DNA from 3 places in the Mesorhizobium sp. NPDC059054 genome. Region 1 is predicted to be linked to each of the others. Evidence: predicted binding sites of a transcription regulator. Region 1 holds the regulator's gene; each other region holds the start of a gene.
The links. The regulator PhoB, encoded in region 1, activates phosphate uptake and scavenging genes when phosphate is short. The targets are predictions, from matches to a motif close to TGTCATNNANCTGTCAT.
Positions count from the first base shown of each region.

Region 2: a site for PhoB is predicted at 6,239-6,255, ahead of ACFWXH_RS01605 (PhoX family phosphatase). Genes of this name have one in related genera too.
Region 3: a site for PhoB is predicted at 3,645-3,661, ahead of pstS (phosphate ABC transporter substrate-binding protein PstS). Genes of this name have one in related genera too.

Region 1 covers NZ_JBHYHV010000004.1:74,626-82,116, forward strand. The annotation lists gene ACFWXH_RS17575 (ROK family protein) at 1-773, shown strand, start outside; gene phoB (phosphate regulon transcriptional regulator PhoB) at 845-1,534, opposite strand; gene phoU (phosphate signaling complex protein PhoU) at 1,554-2,261, opposite strand; gene pstB (phosphate ABC transporter ATP-binding protein PstB) at 2,300-3,124, opposite strand; gene pstA (phosphate ABC transporter permease PstA) at 3,139-4,455, opposite strand; gene pstC (phosphate ABC transporter permease subunit PstC) at 4,452-5,909, opposite strand; gene ACFWXH_RS17605 (substrate-binding domain-containing protein) at 6,005-7,042, opposite strand; gene ACFWXH_RS17610 (response regulator) at 7,318-7,491, opposite strand, start outside.
Region 2 covers NZ_JBHYHV010000001.1:336,474-343,964, reverse strand. The annotation lists gene ACFWXH_RS01625 (ABC transporter ATP-binding protein) at 92-1,018, shown strand; gene ACFWXH_RS01620 (ABC transporter permease) at 1,015-1,776, shown strand; gene ACFWXH_RS01615 (phosphatidylglycerol lysyltransferase domain-containing protein) at 1,789-2,829, opposite strand; gene ACFWXH_RS01610 (flavin-containing monooxygenase) at 2,988-4,118, shown strand; gene ACFWXH_RS01605 (PhoX family phosphatase) at 4,169-6,175, opposite strand; gene ACFWXH_RS01600 (alpha/beta fold hydrolase) at 6,282-7,106, opposite strand; gene ACFWXH_RS01595 (hypothetical protein) at 7,249-7,437, shown strand.
Region 3 covers NZ_JBHYHV010000002.1:816,877-824,367, reverse strand. The annotation lists gene ACFWXH_RS11685 (oxidoreductase) at 1-716, shown strand, start outside; gene ACFWXH_RS11680 (Na/Pi cotransporter family protein) at 773-2,509, opposite strand; gene pstS (phosphate ABC transporter substrate-binding protein PstS) at 2,557-3,558, opposite strand; gene ACFWXH_RS11670 (MFS transporter) at 3,720-5,159, opposite strand; gene ACFWXH_RS11665 (LysR family transcriptional regulator) at 5,301-6,236, shown strand; gene ACFWXH_RS11660 (murein L,D-transpeptidase) at 6,247-7,491, opposite strand, start outside.

The sequences.
Region 1 (7,491 bases):
GCACAGCCGACTCGCATGCGCGCACCATGCTCTGGACGCCGATCACACCGCATGGCGATATCCCTTTCGCCGACATCCTGGAAAAAGCCTTCAGCATTCCCGTCATCGTCGAGAATGACTGCAACATGATGGCGGTCGCCCTGCGCTGGCGCGGCACGGACCGTTACCGTGACGACTTCATTGCCGTTCTGCTCTCGCACGGCATCGGCATGGGTATCGTGCTCAATGGCGAACTGTTCATCGGCACCCAATCGTCCGGCGGTGAATTCGGACACATGATCCACCAGCCGAAAGGCGCGTTGTGCCGTTGCGGTCGTCACGGTTGTGTCGAAGCCTATGCCGGCAATTACGCAATCTGGCGCAATGCCCACGGCCTCGATGAAAACACCGAACCAGCCGCCGACATTCCGGATGACGAGATGCTGTCCTTGGCGGAAAAGGCTCGCGCCGGCGCCGGTCCGGAACGAGATGCCTATGAGCAGGCCGGATCGGCCCTTGGTTACAGTCTCGGTTCGCTTTTTTCCGTCATCGACCCTGCGCCGGTGACTTTCGTCGGGATCGGCGCGACTGCCTTCGACCTGATTGAACCCGCATTGCGGCGCGCTATTGCCGAGACTGCTGGCGGCCAGCATTCCGATTCGATCGTCTTCGCAACCGAACCCAAGGAACAGATCCTGATCCGTGAAGGCTGCGCCATGCGCGCGCTGACCTTCATCGATCAGGAGATCTTCGCGCTGGGCAGTCCGGCGGCATTGGCGCTTCAGGAGAGCTGAGCGCCGCTCCGTCTTTGTTGGAGCATGATCTTTTCCGAAAACCGGTTCCCACTTTTCGGGATCATGCTCTATCAATCCTCGCGGATGGCGTAACCCGAGCCACGGATCGTGCGGATAACGTCCGGCATACGGCCGTTGTTGACCGCCTTGCGCAGGCGGCCGACATGCACGTCCACGGTGCGTTCATCGATATAGATCGTCTCGCCCCAGACATTGTCGAGCAACTGGCTGCGCGAGAAGACCCGACCGGGGTGGCGCATCATGAATTCCAGCAGCCGGAACTCCGTCGGCCCAAGCCGGATCTCGCTCTTCTTGCGGTAGACCCGGTGCGACTCGCGGTCGAGCACGATATCGCCGACCTTGAGCACGGAAGACAACACTTCAGGCTTGGCGCGGCGCAGCAGCGCCTTCACCCGAGCCATGAACTCCGGCATCGAGAATGGTTTGACCAGGTAGTCGTCCGCGCCGGTGGAAAGACCGCGCACACGGTCGCTTTCCTCACCGCGCGCCGTCAGCATGATGACCGGCAGACGCTCGGTCTCCGGCCGCATCCTGAGCCGCCGGCACAGTTCGATGCCAGATACCGCCGGCACCATCCAGTCGAGCACCAGCAGGTCCGGGACGTTCTCCTGAAGCCTGATCTCGGCTTCGTCACCCCTGGCGACCACTTCGACCTGGTAGCCCTCGGATTCCAGATTGTAACGGAGAAGGACGCCCAACGGCTCCTCATCCTCTACCACCATGACGCGCGGCGCGATCATCTTGCCGTCCGTTCCCTGATCAGGCCGCCGGAACGGCAGCAGCCGTCTCGTCGAGCTTCGGCCGATTGGGCGGCAATTGTTCGCCCGTCAGCACGTAGAAGGCGTTTTCGGCGATGTTGGTGACATGGTCGCCGATGCGTTCGAGGTTTTTGGCGCAGAACAGAAGATGCGTACAGGCCGTGATGTTGCGCGGGTCCTCCATCATATAGGTGAGAAGCTCGCGGAAGACGGACGTATATTTCACATCGACGCGCTCATCGTCGGCCCTAAGCTGGGCGAGCCCCTCTGCATCCCCTGCCGCATACTTTTCGACGACGCCATCGACCTGGCCGAGCACCAGTTGCGCCATGGAATCGATCGAATGTGAGAGATCGCGCGGTGTGGCGCCTTGCCCAACCGCTCCGACACGTTTGGCGATGTTCTTGGCCAGATCGCCGATGCGTTCCAGGTCTCCGGCCATGCGGATGGCACCAACCACGGCGCGCAGGTCCTGCGCCATTGGCTGGCGCTTGGCAATCAGCGTGATAGCCCGGTTATCCAGCTCGCGCTGGCGCGCATCCATGATCGCGTCGTCGGAAACGACGCGTTGGGCAAGTCCGTTATCGGACTTGAGCAGCGCCTTGGTCGAGCTCGCGACCATCGAAGAAGCAAGCTCCCCCATGTCGCTGATGAGCCTGCTGACCTGTCCGAGCTCTTCGTCGAACGAAGCGACGGTATGTTCGCCCATAATTGTGTCCTCGCTTTTCCTCGGCAGCCGTCGCTCACTCAGCCGAAGCGGCCGGTGATGTAGTCTTGCGTGCGCTTGTCGTCGGGATTGGTGAACATCTTGTCGGTGGCACCTTCCTCGACCAGGTAGCCGAGATGGAACATCGCCGTGCGCTGCGAAACGCGGGCGGCCTGCTGCATCGAATGGGTCACGATGACGATCGTATAGTTCTGCCGCAGTTCGTCGATCAGTTCCTCGACCTTGGCAGTGGCGATCGGATCGAGTGCCGAGCATGGCTCGTCCATCAGAATGACTTCGGGCGACACCGCGATCGCGCGTGCAATGCATAGGCGCTGCTGCTGGCCACCCGAAAGGCCGGTGCCCGGCTCGCCGAGGCGGTCCTTCACTTCATTCCAGATCGCGGCCTTCTGCAGGCTGGACTCTACGATGCGATCCATGTCGGCCTTGTTCCTGGCCAGGCCATGGATACGCGGACCGTAGGCGACGTTCTCGTAGATCGATTTGGGGAACGGGTTGGGTTTCTGGAACACCATGCCGACGCGGGCGCGCAACTCCACCACGTCGATCTTCGGATCGTAGATGTCCTCGCTGTCCAACGTGATCTGGCCGCCGACCTTGGCGGAATCAATCGTATCGTTCATGCGGTTGAGGCAGCGCAGAAAGGTCGATTTTCCGCAGCCGGAGGGGCCGATCAGCGCCGTCACCTGGTTCTGGCGAATGTCGAGATTGACGTCGAACAGCGCCTGTTTCTCGCCGTAGTGCACGGTCACCTTGTCGCCGCGCATCTTGATGACTTCGTTCGTCTGGGCGCTCATCTGGCTGCTCACTGCCTGTTCGAGGGTCTTTTCCGTCATGATATTCATATCAGGCTCCCTTTCTACCAGCGCCGTTCGAAGCGGCGCCTGAGCACGATCGCTGTGATGTTCATGGCCATCAGAAAGACCAGAAGGATGATGATTGCGCCGGACATGCGTTCCACGAACGCGCGTTCGGCTTCGTTCGCCCACATGTAGATCTGCACCGGCAGCGCCGTCGCGGGATCGAAGGGGGTCGCCGGATAGTTGGCAACGAAAGCCACCATGCCGATCAAAAGCAGCGGCGCCGTCTCACCGAGCGCGCGCGCCAGGCCGATGATCGTCCCGGTCAGGATGCCGGGCGCAGCCAGCGGCAGGATGTGCTGGAACACCATCTGCATCTTCGAGGCGCCGAGACCGAGCGCGGCCGAGCGGATCGAGGGCGGCACGGCGGCGAGCGCGGCACGTGTGGCGATGATGATGGTCGGCAGCGTCATCAGCGTCAGCACCAGACCGCCGACGAATGAAGCCGAACGCGGCATGCCGAGGAAGTTGACGAAGACGGCAAGCCCGAGCAGGCCGAAGACGATCGAGGGCACCGCTGCCAGATTGTTGATGTTGACCTCGATCAGGTCGGTGAAGCGGCTCTTCTTGGCGAATTCCTCGAGGTAGATCGACGCTGCGACACCGATCGGCAGCGCAAGCAGCAGCACGATCACCATCATGTAGAACGAGCCGATGATGGCGACACCGAGACCCGAGGTTTCAGGCCGGCTGGAAGCACCAAAAGTGAACAGGCCAGTGTTGAAACGCTCGGCCATCGCGCCATCGGCCTTGAGCTTGTTCATCCACTCGACCTGCTGGTCGGAGACCTTGCGACGCTCTTCCGGAACCGTGAGGTCGATCTGGCCCTTGAACGCTGAATCGAGATTGGCGCCAGCAAGGATGTCGACATTGCGGGTGGTGCCGATCACGGCCGGATCGGAAACGACCACATCGCGCAACTGCACACGGGATCCGTCGGACAGGAAGCCCTTCAGCCTCGTCATCATCGGCTTGTTCTTCGGATCGATACCAAGCTTCTCGGCCAGCGCTTTCTGCGCCAGGGCCGGGTAGTTCGCGGTGACCAGAACGCTCGGATCCGTCGCCCGCTTGTTGTCCGGATCGATCACCTTCTCTTCGAAATTGATCGGCAACGACACCGTCGTCTGCCAGAAGGAGGTGTAGCCCTTGGTCAGAATCGACAGAAGCATGACGACCAGGAAGGCCAGGCCGACCAGGATCGCCAGCACACCATAGAGGCGGAAACGGCGTTCTGCGGCGTAGCGGCGCTTGAGGCCGATGTCGCGGCGCGCGGGAGGTGTGGCGGTAGCGACCGTATCCAGGGTGACGTCGGTCATTCGTACTGCTCCCGGTATTTGCGCACGATATAGAGGGCGACGATGTTCATCACCAGCGTCAGCACGAACAGCGTGATGCCGAGCGCAAAGGCGACAAGCGTCTGCGGCGAGTTGAACTCGAGATCGCCGGTCAGCTGATTGACGATCTTGACGGTGATGGTGGTCATTGCTTCGAATGGGTTGAGCGTGAGGTTGGCGGCAACACCGGCGGCCAGCACCACGATCATGGTTTCGCCGATGGCGCGCGAGGCGGTGAGCAGGATGGCACCCACGATGCCGGGCAAGGCCGCAGGCAGGATCACACGCTTGATCGTCTCCGACCGCGTGGCACCAAGGCCAAGCGAGCCATCACGCATGGCACGCGGCACCGCCGTGATGATGTCGTCGGACAACGAAGACACCACCGGGATCAACATCACGCCCATCACCAGGCCGGCGGTCAGGATAGACTGCGCCTGGATGAAGGAGGCTCCACCGGCAAGAGCCGCGCTGAGGTCGCGCAGGAAAGGTCCAAGCGTGACGAGTGCGAAGATGCCGTAGACGATGGTTGGGATGCCGGCCAGCAGTTCGAGTGCCGGCTTCACCGTGGCACGCACCTTCGGCGCGGCGTATTCAGCCATATAGACCGCCGACATCAGGCCGATCGGCACCGCGACAAGCAGCGCGACGAAGGCGATGTAGAGCGTACCGGCAAGCAGCGGGATCAGGCCGAACTGGCCTTCGGAAGCGCCGGCGCCAGCCGCAGCGAAACGTGGATCCCAGACAGTACCGAAGAAGAACTGCATCGGCGGCACGCGGTTGAAGAAGTTCAACGTCTGGAACAGCATCGACAGCACGATGCCGATCGTCGTCAGGATGGCGATGGTCGAGGCGCCGAGCAGCCCCCACAGCATCAGCCTTTCGACGTTGTTGCGGGCACGTGCGCGGAGCTGCACCTGCGAAATTCCGTAGAAGGCGCCGGCTAGTGCGAGGCCGATCGTGCCGATGGCGCCGATCAATCCAAGCCTGTCGGAGGCCTGGTTGGCCTCAGCGGCGATCGGAATCATGTAGTCCTGCGTGTCGGTTGCGAGCGCCACGCCCTTGGCAGCGAGAAGCGGCTGCAATTCAGCGAAGGTTGCCGGCAATGCCGCCAGTTGCTGTGCATCGAGCTTGCGCAGGCCGTTGGCGAGGCTCTTGGTCAGGCTGACCGCCAGCGGTTCGCTGGCCACGCCGGTCTCGGCCGGCATCTGCGCATGCAAGTGGCTGTTGAGATAGACGGAGGAGCCGATGCTCCACAGAGCCAGGAAAAGGACCGCGGGCAGAACACCCAGCAGGAACGCCCACCAGCCATGATAGTGAGCACGTGAATGCGGCTTGACCTTGCCGTCGTCCTGCGCTGCCGCGCGCTGTCTTGCGATGACGAAGGCGACTATGCCGATGACAACTACGATTGCCAGCACGAGCATGGATGACATGGGGCGGCCTCTGAAAGCTCACGAAAGCTGCCGACCGCAAGCCGACAGCGGCGACCGGGGCGCAGGTCGAACCTGCACCCCGGTACCTGGGAGGATTACAGCGACTTGCCGGCGTCGAAGGCTTCGCGCTGGGCCTTGCGCTCTCCCTCGGGGGCGGCAACCAGGCCATACTCAGCCAGCGGGCCTTCCGGACCGACCATCTGGTCATCCAGGAAGAAGTCGACATATTCCTTGAGACCCGGAACGACACCGAGATGCGCCTTCTTCACGTAGAAGAACAGCGGACGCGACACCGGATACTCGCCCTTGGCGATGGTCTCGGTCGACGGAGTGATGCCGGAAACGGTGGCAACCTTCAGCTTGTCGGCGTTGTTTTCATAGAAAGCGAGGCCGAACACGCCAACGCCGGTCTTGTTGCTGTCGATACGGGCGAGCGTCTCGGTATAGTCGCCGTCGATGTCGACAGCCTTGCCATCCTTGCGCACGGCCTTGCAGGCAGCTTCCGCGGCCTTGTCGTCAAGACCGCCAGCCTTGCCGGCTTCCACGCCGCCGAGCGTCTTGCAGCCGGCGATCAGCAGCTTCTCTTCGAAGACTTCGCGGGTGCCGTGCTTTTCGCCCGGGATGTAGGCAGCGATATCCCAGTCCGGGAGCTTCGGATTGACCTGGTTCCACTTGGTGTTCGGGTTGTCGACCAGCTTGCCGTCGACCACGATCTTGGCGGCGAGCGCCTTGTAGACGTCTTCTGGGGCCAGCGCCCAATCCGGACCCTTGATGTCGGTGGCGAAGACGATGCCGTCATAGCCGATCTTGACTTCCTGGATGTCCTTCACGCCGGCGTCCTGGCAGGACTTCACTTCGTCCTTCTTGATCGGGCGCGAGGAGTTGGCGATGTCGATGGTGTTTTCGCCGACGCCCTTGCAGAATTCCTTGATGCCGGCGCCCGAACCGCCGGACTCGACCACCGGGGTCTTGAAGTTCGAGAAGGTTTCGCCGAACTGCTCGGCAACGATCTTGGCATAAGGAAGCACGGTCGAAGAACCGGCAACCTGAATCTGGTCGCGCGCGGCGGCATAGCCGGCCGATGCAGCGAGCGCGAAGGCAGCAGCCGACGCGGTAAGAAGGGCTTTTTTCATTGGGCCTGCTCCTGTTAGGAAGGTGGTCTTTCGACGCCTTTCCTGTGGCGCCGGGTGAGCCCATAGCGCTCGTTTATTACAGTCGCATGACAGTTTCGTGTCACCCCGGTAACGCGCTTTGCGCAGGCCGGCAAAGCTCCGCCGAGTCCATTTCAGGGAAAGCTTGGATTCTCGCTGCAAATCAGGGGCTTGCGGTGACTCGATCCTCATGCGAGCCGGCAAACGACTTTTTTGCCAAATTTCTGAAAACTGTAGGTGATCGTGACGCCGGCTTTCTATCCGGCGCTGCGGTAGGCTCCGGCTTTGCCGCCAAGCCAGCGATCGAGCTTTTCAAGCAGGGCTTTCGGGCTGATCGGCTTGGGCAGGTAATCATCCATGCCAGCTTCCAGGCAGCGTTCCCGATCTCCCTTCAGCGCATGGGCCGTAACGCCAACGATCGGCACATGCGT
Region 2 (7,491 bases), on a different contig from region 1:
GAGATATGTCAGCAGGCGCCTTGATTTCGGGTTGCGGGAACCGACATTCAGGCGCACAAGGCAAATCCTTTCCAATCAGACCTTTTTCATCATGCAATCCGTCATCTCCGTTTCCGGTGTCTCGAAAACCTATGCCACCGGCTTCAGCGCGCTGAAGAACATCAATCTCGACATCAGGCGTGGCGAAATCTTCGCTCTTCTCGGACCCAATGGCGCCGGCAAGACGACGCTGATCTCGATTATCTGCGGCATCGTCAACCGCTCGGGCGGCACGGTCACCGTGGACGGTCACGACATCTCGAGCGACTATCGCGCCGCGCGCAGCCTGATCGGGCTGGTGCCGCAGGAACTCACGGTGGAATCCTTCGAAACGGTGCGCTCGGTGATGGCGTTCAGCCGCGGCCTGTTCGGCAAGCCGGCCGACCCTGCCTTCATCGAAAAGGTCCTCAAGGACCTGTCGCTGTGGGAAAAGCGCGATTCCAAGATCATCACCCTCTCCGGCGGCATGAAGCGCCGCGTGATGATCGGCAAGGCGTTGTCGCATGAGCCGAAGATCCTGTTTCTCGACGAGCCGACTGCCGGCGTCGATGTGGAACTGCGCAAGGACATGTGGGCGCTGGTGCGCACCTTGCGGGAATCCGGCGTCACCATCATCCTCACCACCCACTACATCGAGGAAGCCGAGGAGATGGCCGACCGGGTCGGCGTCATCAACAAGGGCGAGATCATCCTGGTGGAGGAAAAGGCGGAGCTGATGCGCAAGCTCGGCCGCAAGCTGCTGAAGCTCGAACTGCGCAATCCCCTCACCGCCGTGCCGGCCGGCTTCGAAACCTACAATCTCGAGCTTTCGCCCGACGGCAGCAGGCTTACCTATACCTATGACAACCAGGCGGAACGGCCAGGTGTCGCCTCGCTGATCCGCGACCTCGACCAGGCCGGCATCCAGTTCCGCGATCTCGACACCGAAAACAGTTCGCTGGAGGAGATCTTCGTCTCCCTGGTGAGGAGGCAGTCATGAACCATCGCGCCGTCTGGGCGATCTACAAGGTGGAGATGGCGCGCACGCTGCGCACCATCATGCAGAGCGTGATCTCGCCGGTCATCTCGACCTCGCTCTATTTCGTGGTGTTCGGCGCCGCGATCGGCTCGCGCATCACCGAGGTCAACGGTGTGAGCTACGGCGCCTTCATCGTGCCGGGGCTGATCATGTTGACGCTGCTCACCCAGTCGATCTCCAACGCTTCCTTCGGCATCTACTTCCCGAAATTCGTCGGCACGATCTTCGAGCTCCTGTCGGCGCCGGTCTCCTATCTGGAGGTCGTCGTCGCCTATGTCGGGGCGGCGGCCACCAAGTCGATCGGCATCGGCTTGATCATCCTGGCCACAGCTTCGCTCTTCGTCGATCTCAACATCGAGCACCCGTTCTGGATGCTGGGATTCCTGGTGCTGACGGCTGTGACTTTCAGCCTGTTCGGCTTCATCATCGGCATCTGGGCCAATGGTTTCGAACAGTTGCAGCTGATTCCGCTGCTGGTGGTGACGCCACTCACCTTCCTCGGTGGTTCGTTCTATTCCATCGACATGCTGCCGGGCGTCTGGCGCACGATCTCGCTGTTCAACCCGGTCGTCTATCTGGTCAGCGGCTTCCGCTGGGCCTTTTTCGGCCATTCCGACGTGGCGGTGGAGATCAGCCTCGGCATCACGCTGGCCTTCCTGGTGCTGTGCATCGGCGTCGTCGGCTGGATCTTCAAGACCGGATACCGGCTGAGAACGTAACAGCAGCGCTCCTCAAATCGCCTTCAGCAATCTCAGCAGAGCCAGCATGCCGCTGGCGGTACCGCGCTTGAACGCGATATAGGCCGGTTCCTCCACGCCGTGAAAACGGCGCTTGAAGGCAGCCTGCCCCTGAAGGTTGAAGCGATAGCGGTTGACCAGCCTGGAATCGAACGCCCGACTGAAGGCGCCGCGCCAGAACGTGCTTTCGGGAAAGCCGCTCGGCGCCATATCCGCCAGCGGCGACAGGCCCAGCGTCACCGACGAAATACCCTCTTCACGGAACCGGTCGACCGCAAATTTGGTCAGGCCGATCTCGGCATGTGGAGTGGCGCCGGCCAGCTTGCGCTTGAAAGCGGTGGTGTAGCCCGTGACCTTGCCATCGCTGGAGATCGGATCGAAATCGAGCAAGGCGGTCAGTTTGTTGTCCGGGTCCAGCAGCACGAAACGGCGCATGCCGGGACCGGGCAGGATCGGGAACGGTCGGTTGAGGAAAGCCATCTCGCGCCGCGCGACGATGCGGCCGGATCGCCATTCATCGGAAAGGCGGCGCACCTCGTCGGCATCGACCAGCCCACCCTCGTCCTCGGTCAGCGTATAACCCTTCTTGACCAGCCAGCGCTCGGAATAACGCACGGTTTCGTTGGGCTTGCCGGAGAAATCATGCGCCGGCAGCGGCAGGCGCGTGTCATAGCCGATGCGGCTGACCTGATAACCGAGGCCGGACAGGATTTTCGCTGTCGCCTCGCCGATCTGCACGAACCAGGGCGAACTGGCGATCTCGACGAAGCGGCAAATCAGCGCGGCGCGATCGGCATCGCCGACGACCGGATCGGCCAGCGCATAATGGCGGCCCATCATGGTCTGGAAGGCGACATAGCCGTTTTCATCGCCGAAATAGGACAGCAGCGGCTGCGTGGCTGTGGAATAGGCAAGCGAGAAATCGCCGTGCTGTGCGAGCATTTCCAGCCGCTTGGCAAGCGACAGGCTGGCGCGCGGCACAGCGGCAGCGCGGTCGTCGAGGAAGCGGTCTATGCTCTTGCGGAGCGAGCCCATGAATTACGCCCAGATGATACCCGAAGACGGCCCATCGATCCGTCTTCCGAATCAACAAGCCGCTGCCACCCCTCAACCCTCTCTTGCCATATCGCCGTCGGTGCCACATAGCGCAATCAAGTTGCGGCTGGGATGTCGCGAAAGGATTTGGTGGAAATATGACCGAAACGATCGAAGAGGTGATCGTGATCGGCGCCGGTGCCGCCGGACTGGCGACGGCCGACGCGCTGGCCCGGCATGGCATCAAGGCCAGCGTGCTCGAAAAGGAAGCCCATATCGCCGAACCGTGGCGGCAGCGCCACGAGCGGCTGGCGCTCAACACGCATCGCGACATGTCCTATCTTCCGGGCATGCCCTATCCCAAGGGTGTGCCGGCCTTTCCGCCCAAGGCTGCCGTCATTGCCTATCTCGAACGCTATGCCGAAGAACGCAACATCGCGGTCGAATTCGGCACCGAAGTCGAGCGTGTCGCCCGCGAAGGCGACCACTGGGCGGTTCGTACCAACAAAGGCACCCGCCGCGCCAGCAACGTCGTGATCGCCACCGGCCACGACAAAATACCGTGGATGCCGGACTGGCCAGGGGCATCGGAATACAGAGGGCGCCTGATCCATGCCGCGCAGTTCGGCAGTCCCAAGGACTACGAAGGCAAAAGCGTACTGGTGATCGGCGCCGGCAATTCAGGCTTCGACGCGCTGAACTATCTGATCGGCGCCAAGACGGCCATGATCCATCTCGCTGCCCGTGCTGGCCCCTCCATCCTGCCCAAACGGATCGGCAAGATCGCCGTGCAACGCTTTTCGAGGATCACCAACGCGCTGCCGATCCCGCTCGGCAATTTCGTGGTGGCGCTGGTGCAGCGCCTGTTGTTCGGAGACCTTCGTAAGCTTGGCTTCGCGCCGGTAAAGAAAGGTGGCATCAGCCGGCTGAAGGAAGATCACGTCGCGATCGCCGCCGACGACGGCGCGATCGCCGCCATCAAGGCCGGCCGCATCAAGGTCGTGGCTCCCGTAACCGGCTTCAAGCCGGAGCATGTCGTGCTGGCCGACGGAACGAAGGTCAAGGCCGATGTCGTCATCGCCGCCACCGGTTACCGCACCGGGCTGGACAAGATGCTGGACGGCCTCGGCGTGGTGGACGACAAGGGCAAGCCGAAGGTCAATGGGGCTGAACCGGGTGGCCAGCCGGGCCTGTGGTTCATTTCGATGCAGCCGAGCATCGTCGGCCACTTCTACGCCGCAGGCCAGGAAGCGAAAGCCATCGCGGCGAAGATCGTCGGCCGGAAATAGCCGCGGGGGAAGCTTTTGCCACCCCTGCGCGGTGTCGGTGGTGGAATTCGCTAAACTCCGATCTTGCCGCCATCCTGCTTGGTGATGGCAACGACCGAAGGCCGTACAGGCATATCCGGCTTGAAGTCCGGCCAGCGGGTGGACAGATCCTCGTAGTAGGACGGCCGTCCGAACGGCTCCCAGTCGGTACCGCCGTCGCCCGGATGCTGTACGGCAACGAAGGCGGTCTTGTCGTCCGGCGCAAACTGCGGGCCGCACATTTCCGCCCCCACCGGCACGCGGAAGAACAGCTTGGAGGTAGCCCGCGCCGGCCCCTCGGTGTCGACCGCCCAAAGACCGTCGGTGCGGCCGGTTTCCTTGGCATTGTTGCCGTCGGTGGCCACCCACAGCCGGCCGGCTGAATCGACGGCGCAATTGTCCGGCATGCCGAACCAGCCGTTGGCGGTCGTGGCGGTGGAGAAGGAGGCGCCGACATCGGCCACCGAGGGATCACCGCATTTCAGCAGGACTTCCCACTTGCCCTTGGTCGCGGCAAAGTCACCGCCGTCCTCGGCGATCTCGATCATATGGCCGAAGGCGTTCTTGGCGCGCGGATTGGCGGCATCAACCTGGTCGTCCTTGCGCTTGGTGTTGTTGGTCAGCATCACATAGACCTTGCCGTTGACGGCATTGGGCTGGATGTCCTCGGGACGATCCATCTTGGTGGCACCAAGCAGGTCGGCGGCACGGCGCGTCTCGATCAGCACGTCGGCCTGGCTGTTGAAGCCGTTCTCGGCGGTCAGCGGCCCTTGGCCGAAAACGATGGGCAGCCACTCGACACCGCCGTCCTCGGCGAACTTGGCGACATGGAGCGTGCCTTCGTCGAGCAGATCCTTGTTGGCGGCCGGATTGGCCGGATCGAACTTGCCCGCGGTGACGAATTTGTAGACATAGTCGAAACGCTCGTCGTCGCCGAGATAGAAGACGACGCGGCCATCCTTGGCCACGATCGATTCCGCGCCTTCATGCTTGAAACGGCCAAGCGCGGTGCGCTTCTTCGGCATCGAGTTCGGATCGGTGACATCGACCTCGACGATCCAGCCGAAGCGGTTCGCCTCGTTCGGTTCCTTGGCAAGGTCGAAACGGTCGTAGTGGGCACCCCACTCGTAGGCCCCCTCCGGTATGCCGAGCCGCTTGTAGTTCTCGGTTTCCTTGTGGCCCTCCGGCAATGCGCCGGAGAAATAGCCGTGGATATTCTCCTCGGCCATCACGTAGGTGCCCCAGGGCGTGACACCGCCGGCGCAGTTGTTGACGGTGCCCAGCACCTTGGTACCCGATGGATCGGCATTGGTCTTGACGCGGTCATGACCGGCGACCGGGCCGGAGAGCGCCATTTCGGTGTTCGCGGTGACGCGGCGATTCAGCTTGCCGTCACGCACGACCTGCCATTTGCCGCCTTCCTTGCGGATCTCGACGATGGTGCCGCCATGCGCGGCCATCTCGACATCGACTTGGTCCTTGGTAAGTGGCGCAAGTTCCAGCGCCTTCTTGCCATCCTTTTCCACCACCTTGACGATGCCCGGGAACATCAAATGCGGGTTGGTATATTCGTGATTGACCACCAGCAGCCCGTGCTCAGGCGAACCTTCCAGCGGGATATAACCGACGAAATCGTTGTTGTAGCCGAACTGCCTGGCCTGGGCCTCGGCCGTTTGCTTGGTAGGATCGAAGGCTGGAGCGTCGGCAAACAGCGGATCGCCCCAGCGCAGGAGCACGTCGGCGTCGTAGCCGGCGGCGACATGGTGCTTGTCATCGATGCCTGCCTCGACCTCGTCGAAGGTAAAGGCCGACCCGCCCTCGGCCGCCCGCGCCTCGTCGGCGCTCATCAGGGCAAGCGGACTGACGGTGACGGCAATGGCCGAAACGGCGAGCGAGCCCTTCAGGAAACCGCGGCGCGAGAAGCGCGCGGCGATGATCTCGCCCATGGTACGGTTGTCGGTCGGATTGATCGCCGGACCTTCATTTTCTTCGAGCAGGCTGGTGCGAAAACGAATCTCGTCTTGCGGCTGGTCCGACATGGCTGACCTCTGGCTGTTCGGGTTGGCTGGGCTGCGTGTCCGAAACCTGCGTAGCGGCCGGGCTTAACAGTTTCATGACGCAGGACGCGTCCAGCCCCTCCCGTCATCAGCCCCTGTCTGACAGAAATGCGTTCAACAGAGCCAGAACACGGTCGGGTGCCTCCAGTTGAGGCAGATGGCCGACACCCGCGAGCGTGTCGAACGACGCCTGTGGGATGAGGCGGTGAAGCGCCCGGCCCCTTTCCAGAGGAATCCAGGGATCGTCCTCGCCCCAGATGATCGCAACCGAACAGCGGATATCACCGAACATCGGCTCGACCTCGGCCGTGTATCGCTCATCGGCCTGTGCGAATTGCCGATAGAAACTCTGCCGCCCCGCCTCTCCAAGCCAGGGTTCGACCAGCGTCTCGAAATCTCCCGGTTCGATGCCATTGGCGATTGCCCCCTTGACATAGGCCTCCACCACCGCCCGATGGATGTGCGGCGGCAGGCCAAGGAATGCATCCACGTGGCGGCCGACGTGATCGAAGAATTCCGAACCCCATGGCCGCATGGCGACGACATTCATCAACACATAGCGCCCATAGTCGCAGCCGTGCAGCAGATGGGCACGCAGCGTTGTCGCGCCGCCGAAATCATGGGCGATAACGACAGGGCTTTCGAGGCGCCAATGCGCCAGCATCTCGGCGAACACCTGTCCCTGCACATCGAGCGAGGTGCGCTGCGTGGCGCTCTTCTCCGATCGACCATAGCCCGGCATGTCGTACCAATGGACACGATAGTGTCCGGCCAGCGCGGGAATGATCCGATGCCAGGAAAAGGACGACCACGGCCAGCCATGCGCCAGCACAAGATCCGGGCCGATACCGGCCCGGCCGGCTGCCACTCGTCCCGCCGACGTCGGCACGATCTCATCAAGTTTCCACGACATAGCGCCATCCTGCAGGGTTCGAAGACTCGCCGGCAGGGTGCAGGAAGCGCAATTTTGAATCAAATACCGCCTCCGGAATTTCCGTTCCCGCAACCGAATCGTTCCATGCTTTCAATGGCGGTGGGTAAAGAACGGAGCACCGATGAACAGTGATTTTGCCGCCGCGCGCCTGCATCTCGAACGGGCAAGCCACTACCTGCGCGGGAACGACCAGACCAGCAAGAAAGCCTGCGAGGCGCTGGACATTCTGATCGAAGCCATCGTCACGGCCCAGCACACCAAACCGAAAGGCCAGGTGATCGAGTTTCCGAAGACGGTTCAGCTGCGCTAACCCGCCGTGCCAGATGCTGCGCACTTGACCAGCGCCCGCCGTTGGGAAACAAGC
Region 3 (7,491 bases), on a different contig from region 1:
CCGCTTTGGCATCCAGGCACGATGAACGCGCACTCGCCTTGCAACTCGACGTCACCGACAAGGCTTCAATCGAGCGGGCCGTTTCAGCGGCAGAGGCAAAATTCGGTGTGATCGACGTACTGGTCAACAATGCAGGCTACGGCTATCTAGCCGCTATAGAGGAAGGCGCTGATCGCGAAATCCGCGACCAGTTCGAAACGAACGTCTTCGGCCTTGTCTCTGTCACGAAGCGCATCCTGCCAGGCATGCGCAACCGCCGTCGGGGACATATCTTCAACGTCTCATCGCTCGGCGGTCTCGTGGCCTTCGCCGCGACTGGCTACTACCACGCCTCGAAATTCGCCGTCGAAGCGCTTTCGGAATCGCTTTCGCATGAGGTCAAGCCGCTCGGTATCAGTGTGACCATCCTCGAACCCGCCGCGTTCCGCACCGACTGGGCTGGCCGCTCGATGGTCGAATCCGAGACGATCATCGACGACTATGCGGAGACGGCTGGGAAGCGCCGTGAAGCGACCCGCGCCGTGTCAGGCAGGCAGCCCGGCGACCCGGCGCGCGCGGCCACGGCGATCATCTCGGCATTCGAAACAAGCGAACCGCCCTTGCGGCTCTTGCTCGGCGCCGCCGCCCTGAAGATCGCCCGACAGCGGCTCGATGTGCTGCGGGAGAATTTCGACGCCTGGGCCGAAACGACGCTCAGCGCCGATTTCCCGGATTAATCCGCTCGTCACCCACAACTGGATATGCGCCGGGCTGACGCGAGGCGAGAGACCCGCTACTCGCCCGGCACCGGCGCCAGATCGCCGCCAAAAGCACCACCCTTTTCATCGCGCTGTTCACGTTGGGGCCTCGCACGCGCGATGACCGCCCGGCGGTTGACAGACTTGCGCTCGGCATCGATGCGCTTGATCAACAGATCGGCGCGCTCGACGCTGCCCAGCAGTGCCAGCAACGCGCCACGTTCGCCGGGAGCGATCCCTGTGCCCGCGGTCAAGATCTGCCCACGAAGCTGCTCGACCTCGGGGAAGCTGACATGGCCGGCCGGCATTTGCGGCGCCTTCACGCCGAAGTCGGGCAGGATCTCGCGAAGGTCGAAATCCAGTTTGTCGAGCGCGGTGTCGACGATCACCTTGCCTTGCTGGCCGAAGGTCTCGCGACGGACCCGGCGCGCCACCTGATGAAGCTGCTCGGCGAGCGCCGCGGTGAAGTCCGCCTCTTCGATCAGGCTGGCGACAAGGTCGAGTTGGTCCATCGGCATGTCGGACGACAGCAGTGCGGCCGAATAGGAGCGGATATCGCGCGACAGGATATCGGTCGCCAGATAGTGCTCGCCCGGATCGTTCGGCGCGCTCGCCCTGGAGCGGGCAATGTCGAGGAACAGAGCCCCTGCCTTGAGGTGACGCATCGTCTCCTGCTCCACCGCGGGTACTGCCTGGCCGAGATCGGTCGAGAAACGGCGATCGAGGTATTTCGGCACCGAGAAATCTTCAACGTCATCGGCTTCTGTGTGACCGATGCGGGACAGAACACGTTCGAACACGCCAACAAATGGAAACAGCAGGACCGTGTTGAAAACGTTGAAGAAGGTCGAATAGAGGCCGACCGCAACGGGAACCAGCGGGAACGTGTCCTTGCCGTCCACCACCACTGGCACGCTCGGATCGCCGCCGAACCATTGCATGGCCCAGCGCAGCACCTCGATCGAGACGAAAAACAGCGGGACGGTGACGAAAACCCCGATCACATTGAACGACATATGCGCGTAGGCCGCGCGCTTGGCGTTCTTGGAGAGGTTGAGCGAGGCCATCCACGAAGTGATCGTCGTGCCGAGATCGGCACCAAGCGAAAAAGCGACGGCGGTGGTCCAGTCGAGCACACCGGCCGCACCCAGGCCCATGACAATGCCAATGGTGGCCGACGACGAATGGATCATTGCTGTGACGCCGGCGGCAATCAGGACACATTTCAGCAGATTGAAGTAGGAATCCGCCCTCAGCGTCTGCAGCAGTTCCATCACTTCAGGCATGTTGCGCAGTGGACGCAAACCGCCAGTCATCAGGTTGAGCCCGTAGAAGATCAGCGCGAAGCCCATGCAAGCAAGCGCGATGTTGCGCACCTTCTCGCTCTTCGCGAAGCAATAGATGAGCGCGAAGATACCCCCCAATATCAGCCCGAGCGGCCCCAGCGGCAGCGCGATCAGACCATTGCCCAGCGTGGTGCCGATGTTGGCGCCCATGATCACGCTGATGGCGGGCCTTAGCGCCACCACGCCGGCATTGACAAGGCCGACGACCATTACGGTCATCGCCGTCGAAGATTGGATCACACCGGTGATGAGGGTGCCGGCAAGCACGCCTTTAATCGGCGTGCCGGCCGCCTTGGCCAGGAAATCCCGCATCTTGTTGACGGAAAGTGCCTGAATGCCGTTGGCCATGAATTCCAGGCCGAGCATGAAGATGCCCAGACCGCCGATGACGGGAACGAGGATGTCCTTGAAGATGTCGGCCTGCATGTCGGTGTGCCTTCCTGTGTGGACAATGCCGGCGCCTGGGGGGCGCTCTAGTTGTTCAGGTTCGTGAGGGTCTGCGACCAATAGCGGTCGACCTGGTCGGCGAGTTCGGGCGACACTGGGATGTAACCCAGTGCACGCGCGTCGCCGGCGCCCGCCGAGTAAGCCAGCCGGAAAAGGTCAAGCACGCGCTTGGTCCGCTCCATACCGCGATCCTTCGGTACCACCGCATAGGTGATGGCGGCCATCGGGTAGGCAGCGGCGCCCGGCATGTTGGTCGTATCGGCAAAGAAATGCCGGGAAGGATTCCATGCGACGCTCGACAGCCCAGCGGCAAAACTTTCGGCAGTAGGAGCAACAAACGCCCCTGTCTCATTCCGCAACTGCACAGCTGGCAAGCCGGCGCGCGCCACCTGACCATATTCGACATAGGTGATGCTATCGGCCGTTGTCCCAGCCAGGGCGACCAGACTGCCGGTACCTTCAGCGCCCTGCCCGACGGCCCAATTGATCAGCGTTGCCGCACCGAATTTCTCACGCCATTCGGAACTGGTCTTCGATAGATAGCTGGTAAAGACGAATGTCGAGCCGGAACCATCCTGGCGCCGCAGCACCTTGATGACGCGGTCCGGTAGCTGGATGTCCGGATTGAGCGTGGCGATCGCCGGGTCGGACCAGCTTTTGACTTTGCCGGAGAAGATGCCCGCCAGCGTTGGACCGTCCAGCCGCAACTTGCCAGGCTCGACACCAACGACATTGGCGACCACGGCGATACCGCCCATGACGATCGGAAACTGCGCCACATTGCGCCTGGCAACTTCCTCCGGCGAAAGTGGCGCGTCGGTTGCGGCAAAATCCATATCCGGTTGCGAAAGTCGCATGACGCCGGCCAGCGAGCCGATCGGCTCGTAGTCGACGGTCCAGTCGAGGGTAAAATAGTCACCCCCATCTGTCCTTGCATCCTTGTAGGCCCGCCCCCAGGCCGAGATCACCGGCGCAGCGAAAGTCGATCCCGCGCCGCGAATTGGTTCGGCGGCCGCTGGCAACGCCAACAAGATCGCCAGGCAAAATGCCCATACCCCTGAAAAATGTCTCACGAGCGTCCCCTGCGTCCGTGAGAAAACGCTAATGGGCGCTCATAACGCTAAGATGACAGGCGTGCGAAACTTTACCGAGGCGCATCCGACAAAACCTAGCGCGTCGCGGATCGCGGCTATTCCTCCACCGTTGCCGCGTTCGCAACACTGCCGCGCACCAGGAGGGCAACAACGGTTGCGGCAAGGATCAACATCCCCGCCACCGCAAATGTCACGCGCATCCCTGTCGCAACGGTCTCGGGATGCGCAGTCGACCCATCCACGGTGCCTGAGACGAAGGCAAACAAGGCGCCCATGACAGATGCGCCGGTGATCAGTCCGAGATTGCGCGGCAGGCTCAGCATGCCCGAAACGACGCCGCGCCGATCCGGGCTGACGTCCATCATGACGGCCGTGTTGTTGGCAGCCTGGAACAGCTGATAACCGGGCGTCAGGATGGCAATGCCTACGACATAGCCGGCGACACCGAAAGACGTCGGAACCACGACGAGGACAAACGCGCCGGCAGTCATCAAGGCCAGCCCGATGATGACCACAAGCGAAGCACTGAGCCAGTCGACGATGCGGCCGGCCGGAATGCCTGTCAGAGCGGAGATCACCGGGCCAACCGACATCGCCATACCGACGAGGGCCGCATTCAGCCCGAGTGCGCGGGCAAGGTAGAAAGGCCCGACGACGAAGGTGACCATCATGACGGTGGAAACCAGCGCGTTCATCACCAGGCTGCCGCTCAAGGAGGCATCGCGGAATGCCGAAAGCTGGATCAACGGCGAAGCCACCCTTGCTTCGACCATGACGAACAGCCCAACACCGAGAACGGCCACAACGAGCAACGCCACATTCGGCCACCCCATATGCGCACCACCGACAGTCGTGGCGAGCGCATAGGCAGCGAGCGTGAGGCCAAGCAACAGCGTGCCGAGACTGTCAAAGCCACCGCCCTTTCCAGTCGGCTTGCCGGCGGGCAGGAAGCGAGAGGCAAGAAGAAGGTTCAGCACACCGAGCGGCACCATCACCAGGAAGATCGCCCGCCAGCTTGCCGCAGTCAGCAGAACACCACCCAGCGAGGGCCCAAGTGCGGTGCCGATTGCCGACATGGTGCCGAGCAAGCCCATCGCGCTTCCCGTTCTGTCCTTGGCGACCGTATCGCGCACGAATGCGATGCTGAGTGCCATCAAAACCGCGGCGCCTAACCCCTGCAAAGCGCGCGCTGCGATCAGCAACCAGAGCGAAGAGACGGCACCACACAGCCCCGAGGCCAGTGCGAACAGCGAAATGCCACCAATCAGCATGCGCCGATGACCAATCAGATCGCCAAGCCGCCCTGCAGTAACGATCGTGATCGTGACGGTCAGCAAATAAGCCAGCACAACCCATTGCACGCGCTGGAAAGACGTGTCGAAGGCTTCCGCCAGCGATGGCAGTGCAACATTGGCGATGCTGATACCCAGCGAGGAAAGCAGCATCGATAGCGCCAGGCTGATCAGCGCCCAGCGTCCGCTGTCGTCAAAAGCCTGTCCTGTTTTTGCACCACGTTCGACAGCATTCGATTGCATGATGTCCTCTGCCTTCGCCGGATCTGAAACCAAGGCAAGACAGGTAGCGCCGCACGTAGCATGGCGGAAGACGCATCATTTGCACTGTATTCATGCATACAACGCCTCATCAAAACGAAGGAGATGCGTTATGATCAGCCCATGTCGCATCCGGACCTCAACCTCCTGGTCACCCTTGATGTGCTGCTTACCGAAGGCAGTGTCGCTCGCGCCGCCAAGAGACTGCGGCTCAGCGCCTCCGCGATGAGCCGCGCCCTGGCACGGCTGCGCGAAACGACAGGCGACCCGCTCCTGGTTCGAGCCGGACGCGGTCTTGTCCCCACACCACGTGCGCTTGAACTGCGTGAACGCGTCGGCAGTATCGTCGAAGATGCCGAAGCTATGCTGCGTCCCGCCGAAAAGCTGGACCTCACAAGGCTCACGCGGACATTTACGATGAGGAACTCCGACGGCTTTGTCGAAAACTTCGGCCCAGCCTTGCTTGCACGCATTGCCCGGGAGGCACCCGGTGTGCGGATGCGCTTCGTGCCGAAGCCGGACAAGGACAGCACACCGCTACGCGACGGCAGCGTGGATCTGGAAACCGGTGTGATCGGAACCACTACCGGACCAGAAATCCGGGCGCAGACACTCTTTCGCGATCGTTTTGTCGGTGTTGTGCGGGTTGGGCATCCTTTATGCGAGGGTGTCGTCACGCCCGAACGCTACGCTGCTGGTCAACATGTTCTCGTTTCGCGCCGCAATCTCGAAAAGGGGCCGATCGACGATGCGCTGGAAATGCTGGGATTGCAGCGGGAAATCGCCACGACTGTCAGCGGCTTTCTGGAAGCACTCGTCTTCGCGCGGGCGGCGGGTTTGATTGCCAGCGTTCCCGAGCGTTACACCGGCCATCTGAGAGATGGTATGTACCGCTTCGCGCTGCCTTTCGCCCTGCCGGAAATCACCATTTCTCTTTTGTGGCATCCGCGGCTCGACGCCGATCCGGCGCATCGCTGGCTGCGCGGTTGCGTGCGCGACGTTTGCACCGGAAACAACAAAGCCACCGGCGTTGCCGCCGATGGCCATGATGAAATCTGATCGGCTCTTCTTAGAGCGACGAGGTAATCTGCAACTCATCGACGCCGTCGCGACGATAGATGTCGTCGCGGAACTGCACGACACCAGTACCCGTCGACCAGGCCGAGACGTAGGTGAAGTAGACCGGAACCGGATTCGTGACGGCAACCGGGGTGCTGTTACCCGTCTTGATGGTCTCTTCGAAATGCTGGCGGCTCCAGCCCGGCGTATCGCGCAGGATCCAGGTGACGAGGTCGCGCACATTCTGAACGCGCACGCAGCCCGATGAATCAAAACGCATCAGCTTGCCGAACAGGCTCTGCTGCGGCGTATCGTGCATGTAGACGCCGTCCGGGCTCGGGAAGTTTATCTTGACTGACGCCATGGCGTTGCCCGTGCCCGGATCCTGCCGGAAGCGATACTTGACGGCGTCTTCCGTCGACCAGTCCACGGTGGTCGGATCGACCTCTGTGCCGTCCGGCGCGAGCAGGCGGATGTGGCTGTCCTTGAGGTAATCCGGGTTCTTACGCATCAGTGGAATGATGTCCTTGCGGACGATCGACACTGGCGCGTTCCAATAGGGATTGACGATGATCTCGTTGATCTTCGAATTGACGATCGGCGTCTGGCGGTCGATCTTGCCGACAATTGCCGTGTGACGCAGCACGACGCGGTCTCCCTCCACCGCCTCGATCTGTGCGGCCGGGATGTTGACCATCACATAGCGGTTGCCGAGGAAACCGCCCATGGCGCGCAGGCGCACCAGATTGGTTTCGAGCTGACCGAGACGGACCTGCGCCGAAATATTCATCGCGGCAAAGGTGTATTTGCCGGTGACGCCGTCAGCCGGCAGCCCATGACGGGTCTGGAAACGCTTCAATGCCGCATCGACATAGGAATCGAAGGATTCCGACAGACCGGCGCTCTGCGACAGGTCGCCGGATACCATCAACCGCTTGCGCAGCGGCACGACATCGGCATCGGAAACACCGAGCTTCAGCTTCTTGGTTGCCGGCACTTCAGGCCACCCACCCTGAGCCACGATCTCACGGTACTGGGCGATAGCCTGCTCGGTGTAGCTAACAGTCTGCGGGCTGAAGATCGGCAGCGTCGAGGCGACCTTGCCACTTTGGGTGGCGCGCGCATCGAAGGTGTCGTCCCAATTGCCCTGCCCTGCCGCCTTCAGGATACCGTCAACGGCGTCCTGGGCGCTGGCGGCACCGGCGGCAAAAGCCACGGCGAGCGCGGAAGCTCCGGTGAGAAACAGGCGGCGGCT